3 regions of the Sphingomonas sp. NPDC079357 genome follow, and region 2 is predicted to be linked to each of the others. Evidence: predicted binding sites of a transcription regulator. Region 2 holds the regulator's gene; each other region holds the start of a gene.
What was found. The regulator LexA, encoded in region 2, represses DNA repair genes until DNA is damaged. The targets are predictions, from matches to a motif close to GTTCCNCNCTTGTTCT.
Positions count from the first base shown of each region.

Region 1: the regulator LexA is predicted to act here: its motif matches at 1,134-1,149, upstream of ACI2JO_RS02710 (DUF3072 domain-containing protein).
Region 3: the regulator LexA is predicted to act here: its motif matches at 1,107-1,122, upstream of radA (DNA repair protein RadA).

Region 1 is NZ_JBJDOM010000001.1:579,709-586,097, forward strand. It holds gene ACI2JO_RS02705 (potassium transporter Kup) at 1-1,048, opposite strand, end outside; gene ACI2JO_RS02710 (DUF3072 domain-containing protein) at 1,185-1,403, shown strand; gene ACI2JO_RS02715 (tetratricopeptide repeat protein) at 1,414-2,046, opposite strand; gene ccmE (cytochrome c maturation protein CcmE) at 2,046-2,486, opposite strand; gene ccmD (heme exporter protein CcmD) at 2,483-2,587, opposite strand; gene ccmC (heme ABC transporter permease CcmC) at 2,584-3,309, opposite strand; gene ACI2JO_RS02735 (Glu/Leu/Phe/Val dehydrogenase) at 3,515-4,570, opposite strand; tRNA gene ACI2JO_RS02740 (tRNA-His) at 4,661-4,737, opposite strand; gene gspN (type II secretion system protein N) at 4,786-5,505, opposite strand; gene gspM (type II secretion system protein GspM) at 5,505-5,978, opposite strand; gene gspL (type II secretion system protein GspL) at 5,975-6,389, opposite strand, start outside.
Region 2 is NZ_JBJDOM010000001.1:416,038-422,426, forward strand. It holds gene moaC (cyclic pyranopterin monophosphate synthase MoaC) at 1-156, shown strand, start outside; gene ACI2JO_RS01840 (molybdopterin molybdotransferase MoeA) at 153-1,328, shown strand; gene lexA (transcriptional repressor LexA) at 1,387-2,049, shown strand; gene ACI2JO_RS01850 (ComEC/Rec2 family competence protein) at 2,268-4,541, opposite strand; gene gltX (glutamate--tRNA ligase) at 4,571-6,019, shown strand; gene gltA (citrate synthase) at 6,032-6,389, shown strand, end outside.
Region 3 is NZ_JBJDOM010000002.1:510,737-517,125, reverse strand. It holds gene radA (DNA repair protein RadA) at 1-1,086, opposite strand, end outside; gene ACI2JO_RS11420 (hypothetical protein) at 1,245-1,907, shown strand; gene alaS (alanine--tRNA ligase) at 2,143-4,806, opposite strand; gene ACI2JO_RS11410 (choice-of-anchor E domain-containing protein) at 4,936-5,655, shown strand; gene ACI2JO_RS11405 (M24 family metallopeptidase) at 5,659-6,389, opposite strand, start outside.

The DNA of each region.
Region 1 (6,389 bases), 160 kb from region 2:
ACGCGCTGGTGTGGGTGATGCGGATGCGTGGCATTAAGCCGAGCTGCACCGCTTGCTGGACGACCGAATAAGCCCCGGTGATGACTGCCTGGCTGGCAATCACCGTCGCCATCGTCGCTAGGATGACGAGCGGGAGCCGCCAATTCTCGGGCGCCATAAGGAAGAAGGGATTTTCGGCGGCCGACGGCGTTTGCAGCAGAAGCGCCCCCTGCCCCAGATAGTTGAGCATCAGCGCCGGCAGCACGAACGCGAGCCACGCCAGCTCGATCGGACGACGACCGAAATGGCCCATGTCGGCGTAGAGCGCCTCCGCACCCGTCACCGCGAGCACGACCGAGCCGAGCGCGAGAAACGCCAGCCCGCCATCGTTCATCGCGAAGCGAACGGCGTAAAGCGGGTTGAGCGCGAACAGGATGTCAGGCCGCTGGATGATGTGCGAGACGCCCATCACCGCCAGAACGACGAAATAGACCGCCATGATCGGGCCGAACAGCCGTCCGACCTTCTCGGTGCCGATCGATTGCATGTAGAACAGCGCGATCAGAATGGTCACCGCGATCGGCAGCACGAACGAGTCGAAGCCCTGCTCGACCGTCGCCAGCCCCTCGACCGCGGACAGGACCGAAATTGCCGGCGTGATCATGCAATCGCCGAAGAACAAGGCGGTGGCGAGCACGCCGAGGATAACGAGGCTCGATCCCCATTTCTTCCCCGCGCCCGACCGCCGCTGGATCAGCGCGAGCAGCGCGAGGCTGCCGCCCTCGCCATTGTTATCGGCGCGCAGCACGATGAGGACGTATTTGAGCGTGACGATCAGCATCAGCGACCAGAAGACAAGGCTGATGACGCCGAAAACGTGCAGCGGGTCGACCGCCAGCGGGTGGTGCCCGACGAACACCTCCTTCATCGCGTAAAGCGGGCTGGTGCCGATGTCGCCATAGACGACACCGATCGCGCCAAGCGCGAGCCTGGCGAGGCTGCCGCTGTGCTGATGATGCGCAGCCGTCGCCTGAGCGCGGACGGCGGGATCGACGGTGCTGACGCTCACGCGCTGGCCACCGCTATCGAAAGGACGTGCGTGCTCGTGGCCATAATGGGGCGCGACTAGCACGCGCCCGATGCGCCCGCAACGCGGAACAGGTGGCGAACATAAATGTTCTGTTCAGCGAAAGGACCATGCGACCATGAGCGATACCCAAAACCCGAAGAGCGAGCCCTTCTCCAATGCGGAGAAGGATCCTGACGACTGGACCACCGGCGACGAGCCGATGACCGGCGCGCAGGCCAGTTACCTGAAAACGCTGAGTGAAGAGGCTGACGAGCCGTTCGACGAATCGCTGACGAAGGGCGATGCGTCGAAGCGGATCGACGCGCTGCAGGAAAAGACCGGACGCGGCAAATAGTCCGTGGCGGTCAGCGCGCGTCGTTGGCCGCGATCAGCCGGTCGAGCAGCGCGAGCCGGCGCGCTATTTCGATACGGTAGGGGGTGCCGTCCGGCGAAAGCTGGACGGCACGTGCCCACAGGGCGCGTGTTTTGGCGATATCGCCGGCCTCCAGATACGCAAAGCCGAGGTAATAAGGCGGTGCCGGGTGCTCCGGGGCAAGTCGCGCCGCCTGCCGGAACGCGATCAGCGCGGGCGGTGACACGCGGTGCCCTGCTTCGGCGGCAAGCGTCACGCCCGCCCAGGTCCAGAGAATGAAGCTCTGCGGCAATTTGGACAGGCCGCCCAGAACGACCCGCGCCGCCGCATCGTCATTGCCGCTGCGCGTCATTGCGTCGGCAGCGACGATATAGGCGGTATCGGCATTGAAGCGGCCGAACATACTGTCGCGCAACTGGGTCTCTTCGATGTCGACTGGCGGAGTCGTGGTCGTGCGTTGCGGCGCCGCCGCGCCGAGCATCGGCCGCCCCTGCCACGCATAGCCGACCCCGCCGAGGCACAGCGCCGCGCCGATCATCGACCACAACAGCCGGTCGACGCGCAGCCACCATGCCATCGCCGCGAAGGCCGCCGCCGCCAGAACCAGAAGCGCGACGAAGCCCATCAGCGCTTTTCCTCAAGCGTGCGGGTTTCGTGCATCTTGCCGGCCATCTGCGGCGGCATGTATTTCTCGTCATGCTTGGCGAGCAGGTTGGTGGCGACGAACGAGGCGTCGGGGCGGAAATGACCCTCCGCCACCACGCCCGAGCCTTCCCGGAACAGGTCGGGCGCGATCCCGCTGAACCGCACCGGCGTGGTCGCCTTGCCATCGGTGACGACAAAGTCGATCGACACGCCATCGGCGGCCCGCCTGATCGAGCCGCGCTCGACCATCCCGCCCAGCCGCACCGCCTTGTCGGGGGGCGGCAGATTGCCCGCCACGTCGGCGGGCGCGTAGAAGAACGCCGCCTGATCGCGCAGCCCCGACAGCGCCAGTAACGCCGCCGCGGCGATCGCGCCCAGCCCGAGCAGCACAAGTATCAATCGCTGGTTCTTGCGAGTCACTTCTCGGCGTCCTGCATCTGGCGCCAGCTCCACCACGCGAGCGCCGCTGCGGCGAGCAGGGTGAGCGCATAGGCGCCGGTGACGAACGGCCACGGGTTCATGCGCGCGCCCGGCGGCGCAAGCGCGCCTCGGCCTTCTCGCGCGCCAGCATCGTGCGCATCCGCATCAGCACAACAGCGCCGAAGAAAAAGGAGAAGCCCGCCAGCATGATCGGCAGCGGCCAGAGCAAGCTGCGGTCGATGCTCGAACCGGTCAGCCCGATGCTCGGCCCCTGATGCAGCGTGTTCCACCACACCACCGAGTAGCGGATGATGGGGAGCAGCACGGTGCCGGCGATGCCGTAGAGCGCGGGAATGCGGCCGTCGCCGTCGCGTTCACGATCGGCCTGCGCCAGCGCGATGAAACCGAGATAGACGAAGAACAACAGCAGCATCGAGGTCAGCCGCCCATCCCATTGCCACCACGTTCCCCAGGTCGGCCGACCCCAGATCGCGCCGGTGACGAGGCAGAGCGCGGCGAAGATCGCGCCCGGTGCGGCGATCGCGCGCGCCGCGATCATCGCCAGCGGATGCCGCCAGACGAGGAAGACGATGCTCGAAATGGCGATGCTGCTCCACCCGCCCATGCCGAGCCAGGCGGCGGGGACGTGGATGTAGAGGATGCGGACGGTCTCGCCCTGCAGGTAATCCGCCGGGGTCTGCGTCAACCCCGCCCAGCAGCCGATCGCGATCAACGCCACCCCCAGCCACAACAGAATGGGGGTGAGCGGACGCGCGATCTTCAGGAAACGGGCCGGATTGGCAAAGGCATGGAGCGCAGGCACGCGGCCGGGATAGGCGAACCGGGGGCGGTCGTCACCCCCAGCGTTGTCTGGATCGTGGGCGTAGGGACACAATGGCTGGGTCCCGCGCGGCAGGCGTATCGAGGGACGCGACAGACATGGGCCCCTGCGGAGACAGGGGTTCATGTCTGCTTCGTGTCGCGCACCGCGGCCGCCGAACGCGGCGACGGCGTGTCAAAAGCCGCGGTTACGCCGCCCTGCCGATCAGGCGACGCGCAATTCGGTCGGCGACTTCTGCGGTCGGATCGCCCGAAGCTGCGGCCTCGTCCCAGACCTGATCGAGCCGGCCGGGGATCTGCGCGATCCGCGCCATCACCTCGGCCTCATCGCCGTGTCCGAGATATTCGAGCCCGACGTTGATGATGCCGCCGGCGTTGATGACGTAATCGGGCGCGTAGACGATCCCGGCATCGTGCAGCCGCTGCCCGTCAGCGCGCGTTTCGAGCTGGTTGTTCGCGCCGCCCGCGACGATCTTCGCCTTGAGCGTCGGGATCGAGCGCTCGGTGAGGATCGCACCCAGCGCATTGGGGCTGACGATATCGACATCCGCCGACAGGATCGCGTCCGGCGCGACATTGGTCGCGCCCAGCTCCGCCGCCATCCGCTCGGCACGGGCCTGATCGACATCGGCGAGCGTCAGCACCGCGCCGTCCTTCGCCAGCAGCCGGGCGAGCCCGCCGCCGACCGAGCCGAGGCCCTGGATCGCAACGCGCACGCCCTTCATGTCGTCGCTGCCGAGCCCGCGCTTCGCCGCGGCACGCACACCGAGGTAGACGCCGTGCGCGGTGTACGGGCCGGGATCGCCGCCCGCCGCGCCCTGCGCGACCGGCAGGCCGGAGACGTAGCGCGTCTCGCCCGCGATCACCTTCATGCGCGCTTCGGACATGCCGACGTCCTCGGCGGTGACATAGCGGCCGCCGAGCGACTCGACCGCGCGGCCGAACGCCACCAGTTGCGCGTCGCTGATCGTCGCGCCCGGCCGGTCGGCCAGCACGACACCCTTGCCGCCGCCCAGATCGAGCCCGGCCATCGCATTCTTGTAGCTCATGCCGCGGGAGAGACGCAGCGCATCGGTAATCGCCCGGGAATCATCGGCATAATGCCAGAAGCGCACACCGCCCGCCGCCGGTCCGAGCGTGGTCGAATGGACGGCAATCACCGCCTTCAGCCCCGACGTCGGGTCGGTGAACAGGTGCAGCCCCTCATGGCTGTCGAAATCGGAATAGTCCCAGACCGAGGTCATCGTCTCTCCAGTGCGCACGACGTTAAATTACCGTCGGACGCAATAATCTTGTCGAGCGAAAAACGCCAGCAAGAAACAGAAATGGAGGGATGGGGCGATCGACGGGACTTGAACCCGCGACCCTCGGTACCACAAACCGATGCTCTAACCAACTGAGCTACGATCGCCGCGAAGGCCGTGCCCCTAGCGGCACCGCAGGCCGTTCGTCAAGCGGTTCAGAAGCGACCGTCGACCGACAGGGTACGCGCCGCGCCGTTGACCGCAAAGCCTGCGCCGTCCAGCCGCGCCGCGATCGTCGGATCGGTGGGAATCAGCGTCAGGTCAGCGCGATATCGCCCGTCGGGCCAGAGCCGCAGGTTGACACCCTCCCCCGCACCACTGGTGAGCGGAAGAAGCAGCGCACCCGCATCGCAGCGCGCGCTGCCGCTCAGCGCGCCAGGCAGCGGCTGGCCGAGAAACGCGCCGGCGAGCGTCGCGCGAACGCGACCTTCCGCAACCTGACACGTCCCATCGACGAAGCGCACCGTCACGCCGTCGAGATTGAGGGCGGAGACGGGAAGCGGGGCAAAGGCGTTGCCGGGCGAAAGCGGCCCGGTGGCATCGACCACCGCCGCACGGTTGCGTCCGATCTCGACCACGCCCGCCAGCCGTTGCGCAGGATCGCTCGAGTCGCTCGCCAATGCGATCCGTGCGCGCCCGATCAGCAGCGCGACCGGTGACAGCCCCGCGTCGAGATCACCCAGTGCGATATCGCCGAACCGCGCCTCGACCAACCGCCCCGACCACAGGCTGCCAGTCACCTCGCGCGCCGCAAAGCCCTGACCGTCGAGCCCGCTCCAGCCGAGTGCCAGCCGCAGCGGAAGAAAGACGACCATCGCCGCCGCGAACAGCGCGAGGAACAGCGTGCGGCGGCCGGTGGCAAGCGGAATACGCATCAAGCCCCCCGCGACCGTAGCGTCATCGTCGCGGTGACGCTGCCCGCGCCATTGCCGGAGACGCTGAGCGAATCGACCAAAATCCCTTCTGCTTCCAGCCCACTGATCCATTGCATCAATGCGCCGGCGCGCGCGGTGGCGATCGCGGTGTGAACACGGTCCGGCGCCTCGACGTCGAGACTGGCCAGCGTGAACCCCGCAGCATCGGCGCGCGCGCGGACGATATCGGCGAGCGGCGCCGACAGCGGGATCGCACGACGCTGCAACGCCTTGACCTGCCGCAAGCCAGCCTGCGCGGTGCCGAGCCGGATCACCGCATCAGTATAGCGCTCGCGCGACGACGACAGGCCGTCACGCACGGGCCGGATGACCGCGCCCCACACCAACGTCACCGCCGCCAGTGCGACCATGACCAGCAACAGCCGCCGTTCGCGCAGCGAGCGTCCGTCGAACCACGCCTTCAACGCCGTCATGGCCGCACCGTCATGTCGCCGGTCAGCCGACCGCCCGATTGCTGGAAAACGCTTGATTCGACGGTAAAGCCCGCGTCGGCAAGCCGCGACTTCACCGTGTTCGCCTGCGCCTCGCCCGCCAGCGACAGCGAGACGCGCAGCGCGCCGTTCGGCTCGAATTGCAGCGCGGTGATCTCCGTGTCGGGCACCGCCTCCACGATCGCGTAGATCGCCGCGGCGGTGCGGGTAAAGCCCTGCCCCGGCCCGCGCAGCGCCGACAGCCGCTCGCTAAGCATGCGCGTCGCATCGCCTTCGCCGGTGCCGCGCGGCAGCCCCTGACGCGCGATCGTCGCGGCGCGCGACTCGATCGCGTCCGCGCCGAACGAATAGCGCATGATCCGCACGACATCGATCGCGAGCGTCGCGAGCAAC
Region 2 (6,389 bases):
AAGACCGGGGTCGAGATGGAGGCGCTGACCGCCGTCTCCACCGCGCTGCTGACCGTCTACGACATGGCAAAGGCGATCGATAAGGCGATGACGATCAAACACATTCGCCTGCTCGAAAAGCGCGGCGGCCGCTCCGGCGACTGGCGCGCGCCGTGACCTTGCTTCCGGTCGCCGAGGCGCAGGCGCGCGTCCTCGCGCTTGGCCGCCCGGTCGAAACGGTGGAGGTGCCGCTCGATGAGGCGCTTGGCCGCTGGGCCACCGCCCCCGTCATTGCCCGTCGTACCCAGCCATCGAGCGATCTATCGGCCATGGACGGCTACGCTCTGCGCTTCGCCGACCTCCCCGGCCCGTTCCGCGTGATCGGCGAAAGCGCTGCGGGTTCGCCCTTTGCCAGCACGGTCGGCGCTGGCGAGGCGGTGCGCATCTTCACCGGCGCAGCGATGCCGTCTGGCGCAGACACCGTGCTCGTTCAGGAGGAAGCGGCCCGCGATGGCGAGACGCTCACGCTCGATGGCGAAGGCCCCGCGCATGTCGGCCGCAACGTCCGCCGCCGGGGTCTCGATTTCACTGAACGCGACACACTCGTCGAGCCAGGCCAGCGCCTTACCCCCGCCCGGCTCGCGGTCGCCGCGACCGGCGGAGTCGCGCGGATCGCGGTCGCGCGCCCGGTCCGCGTCGCGCTCGCCGCGACCGGCGACGAACTGGTCGAACCCGGCACCTCCGGCGACGCGCTCCCCGAATCAAACCGCCTGCTGCTGCGCGCCTTGCTCGCGGGCACCGGCGTCGAGATCGTCGACCTCGGCATCCTCCCCGACCGGCTCGACCGGCTGACCGAGGCCTTCGCCACTGTCAACGCCGATGTTCTCGTCACCACCGGCGGCGCCTCGGTCGGCGACCACGATCTTGTCCGCCCGGCGCTGCTCGCGGCGGGCACGACGCTCGATTTCTGGCGAATTGCGCTGCGCCCGGGCAAGCCGATGCTCGCCGGGCGACGCAGCGACATGGCGGTGGTCGGGCTGCCCGGCAATCCGGTGTCGGCGTTCGTCACCGCCTTGCTGTTCGTCCGCCCGCTCGTCGCGCATCTCAGCGGCGCGAAGGACCCATTCCCATCGGTTTCCCGCGCCTTGCTCGGCGAGGACCTCCCCGCCAACAACGAGCGGACCGATTATCTGCGCGCCGAATTGCGCGACGGTCGCGCCTATGCCTCGACCATCCAGGACAGCTCGATGCTGCGCACGCTGGCGCGCTCGACCTGCCTGATCGTGCGCGATCCACACGCCCCCGCGGCCCGCGCCGGCGACTCGGCGGAAATCCTGATGATCGCTTGACGGACAGCGCTATGTTCCATAAAGGTTCGCAATCCGTTCACTAGGAAGGCGCCCGGACATGCTGACGCGCAAGCAGCACGAGCTGATCTGCTTCATCGAGGACCGCCTCGCCGACACGGGCGTCTCGCCCTCGTTCGAGGAGATGAAGGACGCGCTGGAGCTGAAGAGCAAGTCGGGAGTCCACCGCCTCATCAGCGCGCTCGAGGAGCGCGGCTATCTGCGCCGCCTCCCTAACCGCGCCCGCGCGCTCGAGGTCATCAAGGCGCCCGAGCGTGGCCCGGAGGCGAAGCGCCCCGCGCCGCCCTCGGTCAAGCGCACCATGCCCGAACCCGCCAACGACGTGGTCGAGATCCCGCTCCACGGCCGGATCGCCGCCGGTGTGCCGATCGAGGCGTTCGAGGGGTCAACGATGCTCCCGGTGCCCGCGGCGCTGCTCGGGGCGGGCGAGCATTTTGCGCTCGAGGTGGCGGGCGACTCGATGGTCGAGGCCGGCATCTTTGACGGCGACTATGCGCTGATCCGCCGTCAGGAAGTCGCGCGCGACGGCGAGATCGTGGTGGCGCTGATCGAGGACAGCGAGGCGACGCTCAAATACTTCCGTCACGAAGGCGCGATGATCCGTCTAGACCCCGCCAATCGCGCCTACGACCCGCAACGCTACGCCCCCGCGCAGGTCCGCGTACAGGGCAAGCTCGCCGGCCTGCTCCGCCGCTACTCGTAAAGCGCGCCACTGCCACCCAAATGTCGCCCCGGACTTGATCCGGGGCCCCGCTCCTTCGTGCTCCTGAATTAGCGCGCATAGGCGCAACCTTCGCAAACATCGAAGTGCCCGCGCGTCCTTCGCGCCGCCCTTACCTGCCACCCCGGCGAACGCCAGGGCCAAGTTGGGCGAATATTTGCAATGATATACGACGGCCCGCCAACTGCACCCTGGCCCGCTCAACGATCACACTGCCATCCGCCAGCGCTCGGTGCCGCAAGCGACCATCGTTTCTGGTCCGACCGCTCAACAGGCAACATCGACAACCACCCTGCCAACATCGGCAACGCTTTTGCCGCTTGCCGTGCTTCATGCTCACCACCGACGAGCCACGGATGCGCATCCCCCACCGCCCGCACCGTCGCGACCCGCCCGGTCGCAAACGTCACTCGCACCCCGCCGGTTCTCACCAGCGTCGCCCGGTCGAGCGTCAACCACCTGCCCCGACAGCCACGCGGCAGCCGCCGCTCGCTGACCACCACATCCGCGCGTCGACACAGTGGTATCAGCGCGTTAGCCGGCAACAGATACTGGCTGCGCGTCGCCAGCACCCGCCAGACGCGCCCTTTCACGTGTCGAACCATCCAGCACAGATCGCGATTGCACCGCGCCGCTCGCGCCCCGCTCAGCAACTCTGGTTCGCCGTCCAGTCCACCTGCCTCGGCGAGCAGATCGCGAACATAATCCCCTGTACGATCACGCAAAATCGCCACACCGCCATCGTCGCCGCGCAGCGCCAGATGCCGCCCGTCGCCGGTGACGATCAGGTCCGGCACCGGCGTGGCAATCGTCCACGCCGCCCCGATGACGACGGGCACCAGCCCGGCATAGCGCCACCGCGTCCGCCAAAGTGCCAGCCATAGCCCGCCCCCCAGCATCGCCGCGAACGCCGCCTGCGGCATCACCGGCAACGCCGTCACCGCCCCCGGCGCCGCCGCCACGGTCCGCGCAATCCACAGCAACAGCGTCAGCGCCTGCCTGGCGACCCACCACCCCGGCGCGCCCGCTCCGACCGTATCGAGCAGCAGCGCCAGCGCCTCCGCCGGCATCGCCACGAAGGTGGTAAGCGGGATCGCGACGATATTGGCGAGCGCGCCATAAAGTCCCGCCTGATGAAAGTGATAGACCGCGATCGGCATCAGCGTCAGCTCGACGAGCAGCCCGGTCAGCAGCAGCGAGGCCAGCCCCCGCATCACCGCACGCCACCTTGGCTCCTCGTGTCCGCCGAACCACGAACGGACGCGCGGATGCTCGTGGAAGGCGATGATCGCCGTCACCGCCGCGAAGGACAGCTGGAAGCTCGGCCCCACCACCGACTCGGGCCAGCACAACAGGACCACCACCGCCCCCGCCGCGACCAGCCGCAGCGTCAGCGCCTCACGCCCCAGCACCAGCGCCACCAGCACCATCAGCGCGGCGACACAGCTACGAATCGTCGGCACCTGCGATCCCGTCAGCCAGGTATAACCGATCGCCGCGACCGCTCCCGCCGCCGCGGCGACCAGCGGAAGCCGCCCGGTCAGTGCCAGCCGCGGCGACAGCGCGAGCAGCCGCAGCGTCAGCCACATCACCAGCCCGACTGCCGCCGTGATGTGCAAACCGCTGACCGATAACAGATGTGCGAGACCGGCGTTGCGCATCGCCTCAGCATCGCGCTCGTCGATCGCACCGGTGTCCCCGGTCGCCAGTGCCGCCGCGATCCCGCCCGCACTGCCCGTCAGCCGCGCCTCGATATGGCGCGTCAACGCCGCCCGGATATCCGTAGCCTCCGCAGCGGCCGGGGTGACAATCGTGACCGGCGTGAGGGCACGGCCGGTCGCGCCAAGCCCGGCGAACCACGCGACCCGCGCGAAGTCATAGGCGCCCGGCACAGCGGGCGGAGCGGGCGGCATCAGGCGCGCCCGCACCCGAATCATCGCGTTGCGTACGAGCCCGCTCGGTGCCGTCCGCGTATCAAAATTAACCCGCACCCGCGCCGGCGGGTACCCGGACCCGTCCCATTCCGACAGGGCAAGCGTGACCCGCGTCAGCTTTCGTGCCGGCAACGGCTCGACCTGCTCAATCCGTCCGGTGACCCATGCGATCGTCGGGCGCGCCAGCACCGGTGCCGCGACCCGCTCTGCGCGCGCCCAGGTCAGCGCGAGCCCGCCTGCCACGGCAAACGAAAGCGCCGCCGCAAGCACGGGCGTCCGGCCGCCGCGCGCCATCGCCAGCGCGCCGGAGGCGACCGCCAGCGCCAGCAGCAGCATCGCCGCCCAGCTCCGCGGATCGGGGAGCACAAACCACGCCGCCGACCCGGCGCCGAGTGCCACGGGCACCCACAGCACGAGCTGGTCACGCTCCGCCTCCAGCCGCCGCTCCAGCGCGTCCTGAATCAAAGTGATGCCATGCGCGGCGCGTGTTTGAAGCGCCGACGATGCTTTGCTAGAGGCGGGCGCGGCTGAAGTGGCCATCTGATTATCCAGCCTGGGAGCAAGCGCGCTTGAGCGCAACCGACAAAACCGCCAGCGCGGACGGCCGCGCCGTCGTCACCCGCTTCGCCCCGTCGCCGACGGGGTTCCTTCACATCGGCGGCGCGCGCACCGCGCTGTTCAACCTGCTGTATGCCCGCCATCACGGCGGCACCTTCCGCCTGCGGATCGAGGATACCGACCGCGCGCGCTCGACGCAGCCCGCGATCGACGCGATCCTGTCGGGAATGCGCTGGCTCGGGCTCGATTGGGACGGCGAGGAGGTCTATCAATTCGAGCGTGCCGATCGCCACGCCGCGGTCGCGCAGACGATGGTCGAGCACGGCCACGCCTATCGCTGCTATCTGACGCAGGAGGAGCTGGACGCGATGCGTGCGGCGGCACAGGCGGCCAAGCAGCCGCTGCGCATCCGCTCGCCGTGGCGCGACCGCACCGACCATCCCGCGGACAAGCCGTATGTCGTCCGACTGCGCGCGCCGACCGAGGGCTCGGTAACGATCGAGGATCGTGTCCAGGGCAGCGTCACCGTCCAGAATGCCGAACTCGACGATCTCGTCCTGCTCCGCTCGGACGGCACGCCGACCTATATGCTCGCGGTGGTGGTCGACGATCACGACATGGGCGTGACGCACGTCATCAGGGGTGACGATCACCTCAACAACGCCTTTCGCCAATTGCCGATCTATCGTGCGATGGATGCGATCGAGGGCGGGTGGCGAGATCCGGTCTATGCGCACATCCCGCTGATCCACGGCAGCGACGGCGCGAAGCTGTCGAAGCGCCACGGCGCAGTCGGAATCGAGGCGTATCGCGACGAGCTGGGCATCCTGCCCGAGGCGCTTGACAATTACCTGCTCCGGCTCGGCTGGGGGCACGGCGATGCCGAGATCATTTCGCGCGAACAGGCGATCGAATGGTTCGATCTCGCTGGCGTCGGCAAGTCGCCGAGCCGCTTCGACCTGAAGAAGCTCGAGAACCTCAACGGCCATTACATCCGCGCCGCCGACGATGTGCGGCTGGCCGATCTGGTGGCGGAGCGACTCGACATCGATCACGACGATACCCGGCGTTCGATCCTTCGCTCGGCGATGCCGTCGCTCAAGCCGCGCGCGGCGAATCTCAACGAGCTGACCGAGGCAACGGCCTTCCTCTTCGCGTCACGCCCGCTCGCGGTCGAGGAAGCCGCACAACCATTGCTCGGCGGAGAGGCGCCCGCCCTGCTCTCGCGGCTGCACACAGCGCTTGACGCGGTGCACAACTGGGATACGGAGACGACCGAAGCGGTGGTGCGTTCGGTGGCCGAAGACGCGGGCGTCAAGCTCGGTCAGGTCGCCCAGCCTCTCCGCGTCGCGCTGACCGGCCGCAAGACCTCGCCGGGCATCTTCGACGTACTCGTCCTTCTAGGACGCGCGGAAAGCCTGGCCCGCATCGCGGACCACATGACCCCGACCGGGGCCTGACAGGAGAAGATCATGACCGAAGCCGCCAAGTTCACGCTGTCGGGCCAGGAGCTCGACTATCCGGTCCTTTCGGGCTCCGTCGGCCCGGACGTCGTCGACATCCGCAAGCTGTACGGCCAGACCGGCGCGTTCACCTACGATCCGGGCTTCACCTCGACCGCGTCGTGCCAGTCGAAGCTGACCTATATCGACGGTGACGAGGGCGTCCTGCTCCACCGCGGCTATCCGATCGGCGAACTGGCCGAACAGTCGAGCTTCATGGAAGTCTGCTACCTGCTCCTGAACGGCGAACTGCCCGACCAGGGCGAGCTGGACTCGTTCTCGCGCACGATCACCCGCCACACGATGGTCCATGAGCAGCTCGCGCAAT
Region 3 (6,389 bases), on a different contig from region 2:
GCCAGCGACGTTGAGATAGACTTCACAGGTCGAGAAGCTGAGCCCGCACCGCGCCTCAAGCACCGCCAGGATCATTGCCAGGCGCGCCGAGTCCCAGCCCACCACCGATCGCCGTGGCGTCGCGCCGCTTGCCACCCGCACGACCAAGGCCTGGATCTCGACCAGCACGGGCCGCGTCCCTTCCAGCGCCGGAAAGACTGTCGTGCCGGTCACTCCCTCATCGCGCTGGGTGAGGAACAGCGCGGACGGATTTGTTACCTCGACCAAACCGTCCCCGGCCATCGCAAAGACGCCGATCTCATCCGTGCCGCCGAAACGATTCTTGAGGCTGCGCAATATCCGATACTGATGGCTGCGCTCACCCTCGAAGCTCAGCACCGTATCGACCATATGTTCGAGCACGCGCGGTCCGGCGATTGTCCCGTCCTTGGTCACGTGCCCGACCAGCACGACCGCGGTACCGCGTTCCTTCGCAAAGCGGATCAATTCCTGCGCGGTGGCGCGCACCTGGCTGACGGTGCCCGGCGCGCCTTCGATCAGATCCGAGTGCATGGTCTGGATCGAGTCGATCACCAACAGGCGCGGCGGCGTACCATGCCCCAGGGTCGTCAGGATATCGCGCGTGGATGTTGCCGCCGCAAGCCGCACCGGCGCGTCGCCAAGCCCCAGCCGTTGCGCGCGCAGCCGCACCTGATCGGCCGCCTCTTCGCCGGAAACATAGGCGACGTCATGCCCCGCACGCGCCAGAGCGGCGGCGGCCTGAAGCAGCAAGGTCGACTTGCCGATCCCGGGATCGCCCCCGATCAACGTCGCCGACCCGGTTACCAGCCCACCACCTAAGGCGCGATCGAACTCGGCGATACCGAATGGCAGGCGCGCCGGCAGCTCGGACGCCGCATCGAGCGCGGTCATCGCGATCATGCGTCCACCGCCCTGCAGATTGTGCTTCGCCTGGAAGGGCGTGGCATTGAGCGGCGCTTCCTCGACCAGCGTGTTCCATTCCGAACAATCGGCACATTGCCCTTGCCAGCGATGACTGACCGAGCCGCACGATTGACAAACAAATCTCTTCTGAACCTTCGCCATTGTTTGCACCTAGCGCATCAGGAACGATCAGGGAACACGCGTCAGATGAACAAGACGTTCATCGCAGCGACAGGCGGGTTGTTACAGATTCGGAACCCTGTTCGGGAACAACCGTTTGCTCTCGACCAAGATTTTGCCAACGAGTAAAGGAGTTCCTCGTGAAGCATTTCGCCGTTATCGCCCTTGCCACTGCCGCGCTCATCCCGGGCGCCGCGCTTGCGCAAGCGGCCCCGGCCCAGGCACCAGCGGGTGCGCAGACCGCGCCGGCCGCTGGTGCAGCCGTCACGACGGGCGCGACCGTTTATGACACCTCCGGCGGTGTCGTCGGGACCGTCGAATCGACCGACGGCAGCAATGCCGTCGTAAATACCGGCACCGTGAAGGCGGCGATCCCGCTGACCTCGCTGGGCAAGGGCGCACAAGGCCCGGTGCTCGCAATGACGAAGGCACAGCTTGAGGCCGCCGCCGGTCAGCAGCAGGCGCAGGCGTCCGCCGAGTTCAAGTCGAAGCTCGTTCCGGGTGCCACCGTCTATGGCACCGGCGGCACGCAGTTGGGGACGATCAAGTCCGTCGACGCCAGTGGCGTGACGCTGACCACCGCCGACGGTGACGCGGTGCTGCCGGTTACCGGCTTCGGCCCGGGACCGCAGGGCATTCTGCTCGGAATGACGGCGGCGCAGCTCAAGGCGGCGATGTCGGCAGCGGCGCCGGCCGCCGGTGCAGGCGCGACGGCGGATACGTCGGCAGCGACGACCGATACTGCGGCAGCAGCGACGACCGAGACCGCGGCGCCGGCAAAGTCGAAGCGCAAGCCGCGCTGAGTTAGGAGGTGGCGGGGTTTCGGCTCCGCCACGTTCCCGGCGAAACGCCGTCCGTGCGGTCAGGCACGGACGGCGTTTTGTTTTTTTCGCCCGGTAGAAAAAAGGTCCGGCATGCCGGGTCAAGCCGGAGATAGCGGCTTCCGGGTGACGGTCACCTCAGCCTACCGTCGTTACTTCGCTAGGCTTGCAATGACGGTTAAGCGAGGCTCCGGATCACGTCCGCGGCGACGTCGCCTCAAGCGTTGACGGTGCGGCTTTCCAGCGCTGAGCGGATCGCGGCAATGGCGTCGGCGGCCTTGTCGCCGTCGGGACCACCGCCCTGCGCCATGTCCGGGCGACCGCCACCGCCCTGTCCGCCGAGAACCGCCACCGCCTGTCGCAACAGGTCGACCGCGCTGATCTCGCCGGCAAGATCGGCGGTGACGCCGACCGCCACCGAGGCGCGACCGTCGTTGACCGCAACCAGCGCAGCGACCCCCGAGCCGACGCGCGCCTTGGCATCGTCGACCGCGCCGCGCAGCCCCTTTGCCTCGAAGCCGTCCAGCACCTGGCCGACGAAGCCGACGCCGCCGACCGCCTCGGGCCCGGCCGCAGCGCCGCCGGTGCCGCCGCCGAGCGCCAGCGCCTTCTTCGCCTCGGCCAACTCCCGCTCGAGCCGGCGGCGATCCTCGACCAGCGCCGCGACGCGCGCGGGGACTTCGTCGGGTGACGCCTTGAGCGTCGCCGCCGCCTCGCGCAGCTTTTCGTCGCGCGCGTTGAGCCATTGCCGCGCCGCCTCGCCGGTCAGTGCCTCGACCCGGCGCACGCCCGATGAGACCGCACTCTCGCCAACGATCTTGAACACACCGATGTCGCCGAGCGCACGGACATGGGTGCCGCCGCACAATTCGATCGAATAGGTCTTCCCGTCGTCTTCACTGCCCATCGAGACGACCCGAACCTCGTCGCCATACTTCTCGCCGAACAGCGCCATTGCGCCCTCGGCGATCGCTTCGTCGGGAGTCATCAGCCGCGTATCGACACTGCCGTTGCGGCGGATTTGCGCGTTGACCGCGCGCTCGGCCTCGGCGAGTTCGTCGGCAGTCATCGCGCTGTTATGCGACACGTCGAAGCGTAGCCGCTCGGGCGCGACCAGCGAGCCCTTTTGCGCGACATGCGTGCCGATCTTCTGGCGCAGCGCCTCGTGCAACAGGTGGGTAGCCGAATGATTGGCGCGGATCGCCGCGCGGCGGGCGACGTCAATCGCCAGCTTGACGGTATCGCCGACCTTCAGCTCGCCCGCGGCGATCGTCGCGTGGTGGACGAACAATTTGCCAAGCTGCTTCGAGGTTTCGGCAACATCGGCGCGCAACCCATTGTCACTGCTGATGATCCCGGCATCGCCGACTTGCCCGCCGCTCTCGCCGTAGAACGGCGTCTGATTGACGATCACGTCGACGGTGTCGCCCACGCCGACATGGTCGACGCGGGTGCCATCCTTGGCCAGCGCTAGCACCACGCCTTCGCCGACGTCGCTGGTATAGCCGGTGAACTCGGTCGCGCCGACTTCCTCGACCAGATCGAACCACAGATCGTCCGACGCCTTCGCGCCCGAGCCTTTCCACGCGGCGCGGGCGGCGCGCTTCTGCTCGGCCATCGCGGCGTCGAAGCCGGCCCGATCGACCTTGAAGTCCTGCGCGCGCAGCGCGTCCTCGGTCAGGTCGTAGGGGAAGCCATAGGTGTCGTAGAGACGGAAGGCGGTGTCGCCAGACAGCGTGTCGCCGGGCTTCATCCCCGTCGTGGCGTCGTCGAGCAGGCGCAGGCCCTTGTCGAGCGTCTGGCGGAAGCGCGTTTCCTCCTGTCGCAGCGTCGCCTCGATCAGCGGCTGTGCACGGATCAGCTCCGGATAGGCGACGCCCATCTCAGCGACGAGCGCGGGGACCAGCCGGTGCATGAGCGGCTCCTTGGCGCCGAGCAGATGCGCGTGGCGCATCGCGCGGCGCATGATCCGGCGCAGGACATAGCCGCGCCCCTCGTTGGCGGGCAGCACGCCGTCGGCGACGAGGAAGCCGGCGCAGCGCAGGTGATCGGCGATCACGCGGTGGCTCGCCTGATTGTCGCCGGTGGTCGCGGTGTGCGTCAGCGCACCGGAGGCGGCGATCAGCGCCTTGAACGTGTCGGTGTCGTAATTGTCGGTGACGCCCTGCAACACCGCCGCGACACGCTCCAGCCCCATGCCGGTGTCGATCGAAGGGCGCGGCAGATCGCCGACGATCGCATCGGCCTCCTGCACATGCTGCATAAACACGAGGTTCCAGATCTCGACGAAGCGGTCGCCGTCCTCGTCGGGGCTGCCCGGCGGGCCACCGGGGATATGCTCGCCGTGATCGTAGAAGATCTCCGAGCACGGACCGCACGGCCCGTCAGAGCCCATCGCCCAGAAATTGTCCTTCGTCGCGATGCGGATGATGCGGTGCTCGGGAAGCCCGGCGATCTTCCTCCACAGCTCGAACGCTTGATCGTCGGTGTGGAAGACGGTCGCGGTCAGCTTGTCGGCCGGCAGCCCCCATTCCTTGGTCAGCAACGTCCAGGCGTGGGTGATCGCCTGTTCCTTGAAGTAATCGCCGAAGCTGAAATTGCCCAGCATCTCGAAGAAGGTGTGGTGACGCGCGGTGTACCCGACATTGTCGAGATCGTTGTGCTTGCCGCCGGCCCGGACACATTTCTGCGACGAGGTCGCGGTGCGGTACGGCCGCGTCTCCAGCCCGGTGAAGACGTTCTTGAACGGCACCATACCGGCGTTGACGAACATCAGCGTCGGATCGTTCTGCGGCACCAGCGGTGCGGAAGGCACGATCTGGTGCCCGGCCGAGCCAAAATAGTCGAGGAACGAGCGGCGAATGTCGTTGGTAGCGGTCATGAGGCCCGACTTAATCCGCGAACGCGGCGCTGCCTAGAGGCTCGGTGCCGCTCACGACTCGGCGCAACGGCTGTTGTCTGAATTAACCATGTATGCAAAGCCGAAGAGCAAGGATTCGGGGGAAGATAAATGAGGGGTTTGCTGGTTTTGGCCGCGATCATCGCGGCCTCGATGGCGCATGTCGCGTCGGCTGCCGTCATCGTTCAGACCGACAGCGAGCAGAACGCGCTGTCGGGCTTCAATGGCTTCGATACGCAATTGGGTGCACTGAACAAGGTAACGCTGACCGTCGACCTGTCCAAGTCCCGTGGCTGGGTGGTGTCGGCGCCGGCCGGGAGCGCGACGACCGCCAACGTGGCGTGGACAATCGATGGCTCGTGGCAGTTGCGGTCGGACAATGTCGCGCTCGGCACCCCCCTTGTCGCGCTGGCTGGAGCGGGCACGACCATGGTGCCGCTGAACCGGCGAAATGGTCCCAACAATTTCGGCTTCTTCGAGGTCGTCGCGCGTGGTTCGGCGACCTTCGCGTTCGATCCGGCGCAGTTCCTCAATCGCGGCGTGACCTTCAACGGCTATGACTACGGACAAACCGTGGCCTCCGGCGACACATCGTTCAGCGGCGTTCCGCTTGGCGGGGCGATCAATCAGCTGCAGGGCGGATGCATCGTTCGGGACGGCAACCCGATCACACCGGGCGAGGATTTCTGCGGCAGCGCAAACTACACGCTGACCTACGATTACACGCCCGCGGTCCCGGAGCCGGGGACGTGGGCGCTGATGATTGCGGGTTTCGCGACCACCGGCGCGGCGCTGCGTCGTCGACGGCGGCAAATGCCCGCGGCGGCCTGACGGTCAGACCGGCTGGTCGAGCGAGGCCGGCGGGGTGCTGAACCACGCCGGGCCGTTCGGCGTCATGTGGAAGCAATCCTCCAGCCGGATGCCGAACTTGCCGGGCAGATAGATGCCCGGCTCGTCCGAGAAGCACATGCCGGCGGCGAGCGACGTCGTCTCGCCGTGGACGAGGTTGACCGGCTCGTGCCCGTCCATGCCGATGCCGTGCCCGGTGCGGTGCGACAGGCCGGGCAACCGGTAGCCGGGGCCGTAGCCGAGCGAGGCGTAGAAGCGTCGAACCGCGTCGTCCACTTCGCCCGCCGCCACGCCCAGCCGTGCCGATTCGAACGCGAGCCGCTGGCCGTTCGCCACGTCCTGCCATACCTTGCGCTGCTCGGCGGTCGCGCGCCCGTGAACCCAGGTCCGCGACACGTCGGACTGGTAGCCCTGCACCGTGCAGCCGCAATCCATGAGCACGGCCTGTCCGTCGGCAACGCGGATCACCTCGCGGCTGCCGTGCGGCAGCGCGGACGCCGGGCCGACCAAGGCGACCGCAAACTCGGGATCACCGCCCAATTTGCGCGTCGCGGCGTTCATCAACGCGCCGATCTGCGCACCGGTCATCCCGGCTTCGACACGAGGATAGGTCCAGCGATAGGCCGCGATCGTCACATCGGTGGCGAGTTGCATCAGCGCGATCTCGGCGGGTGTCTTGATCATCCGGCAACCGCGCACGACCGGATTGGCGCTGA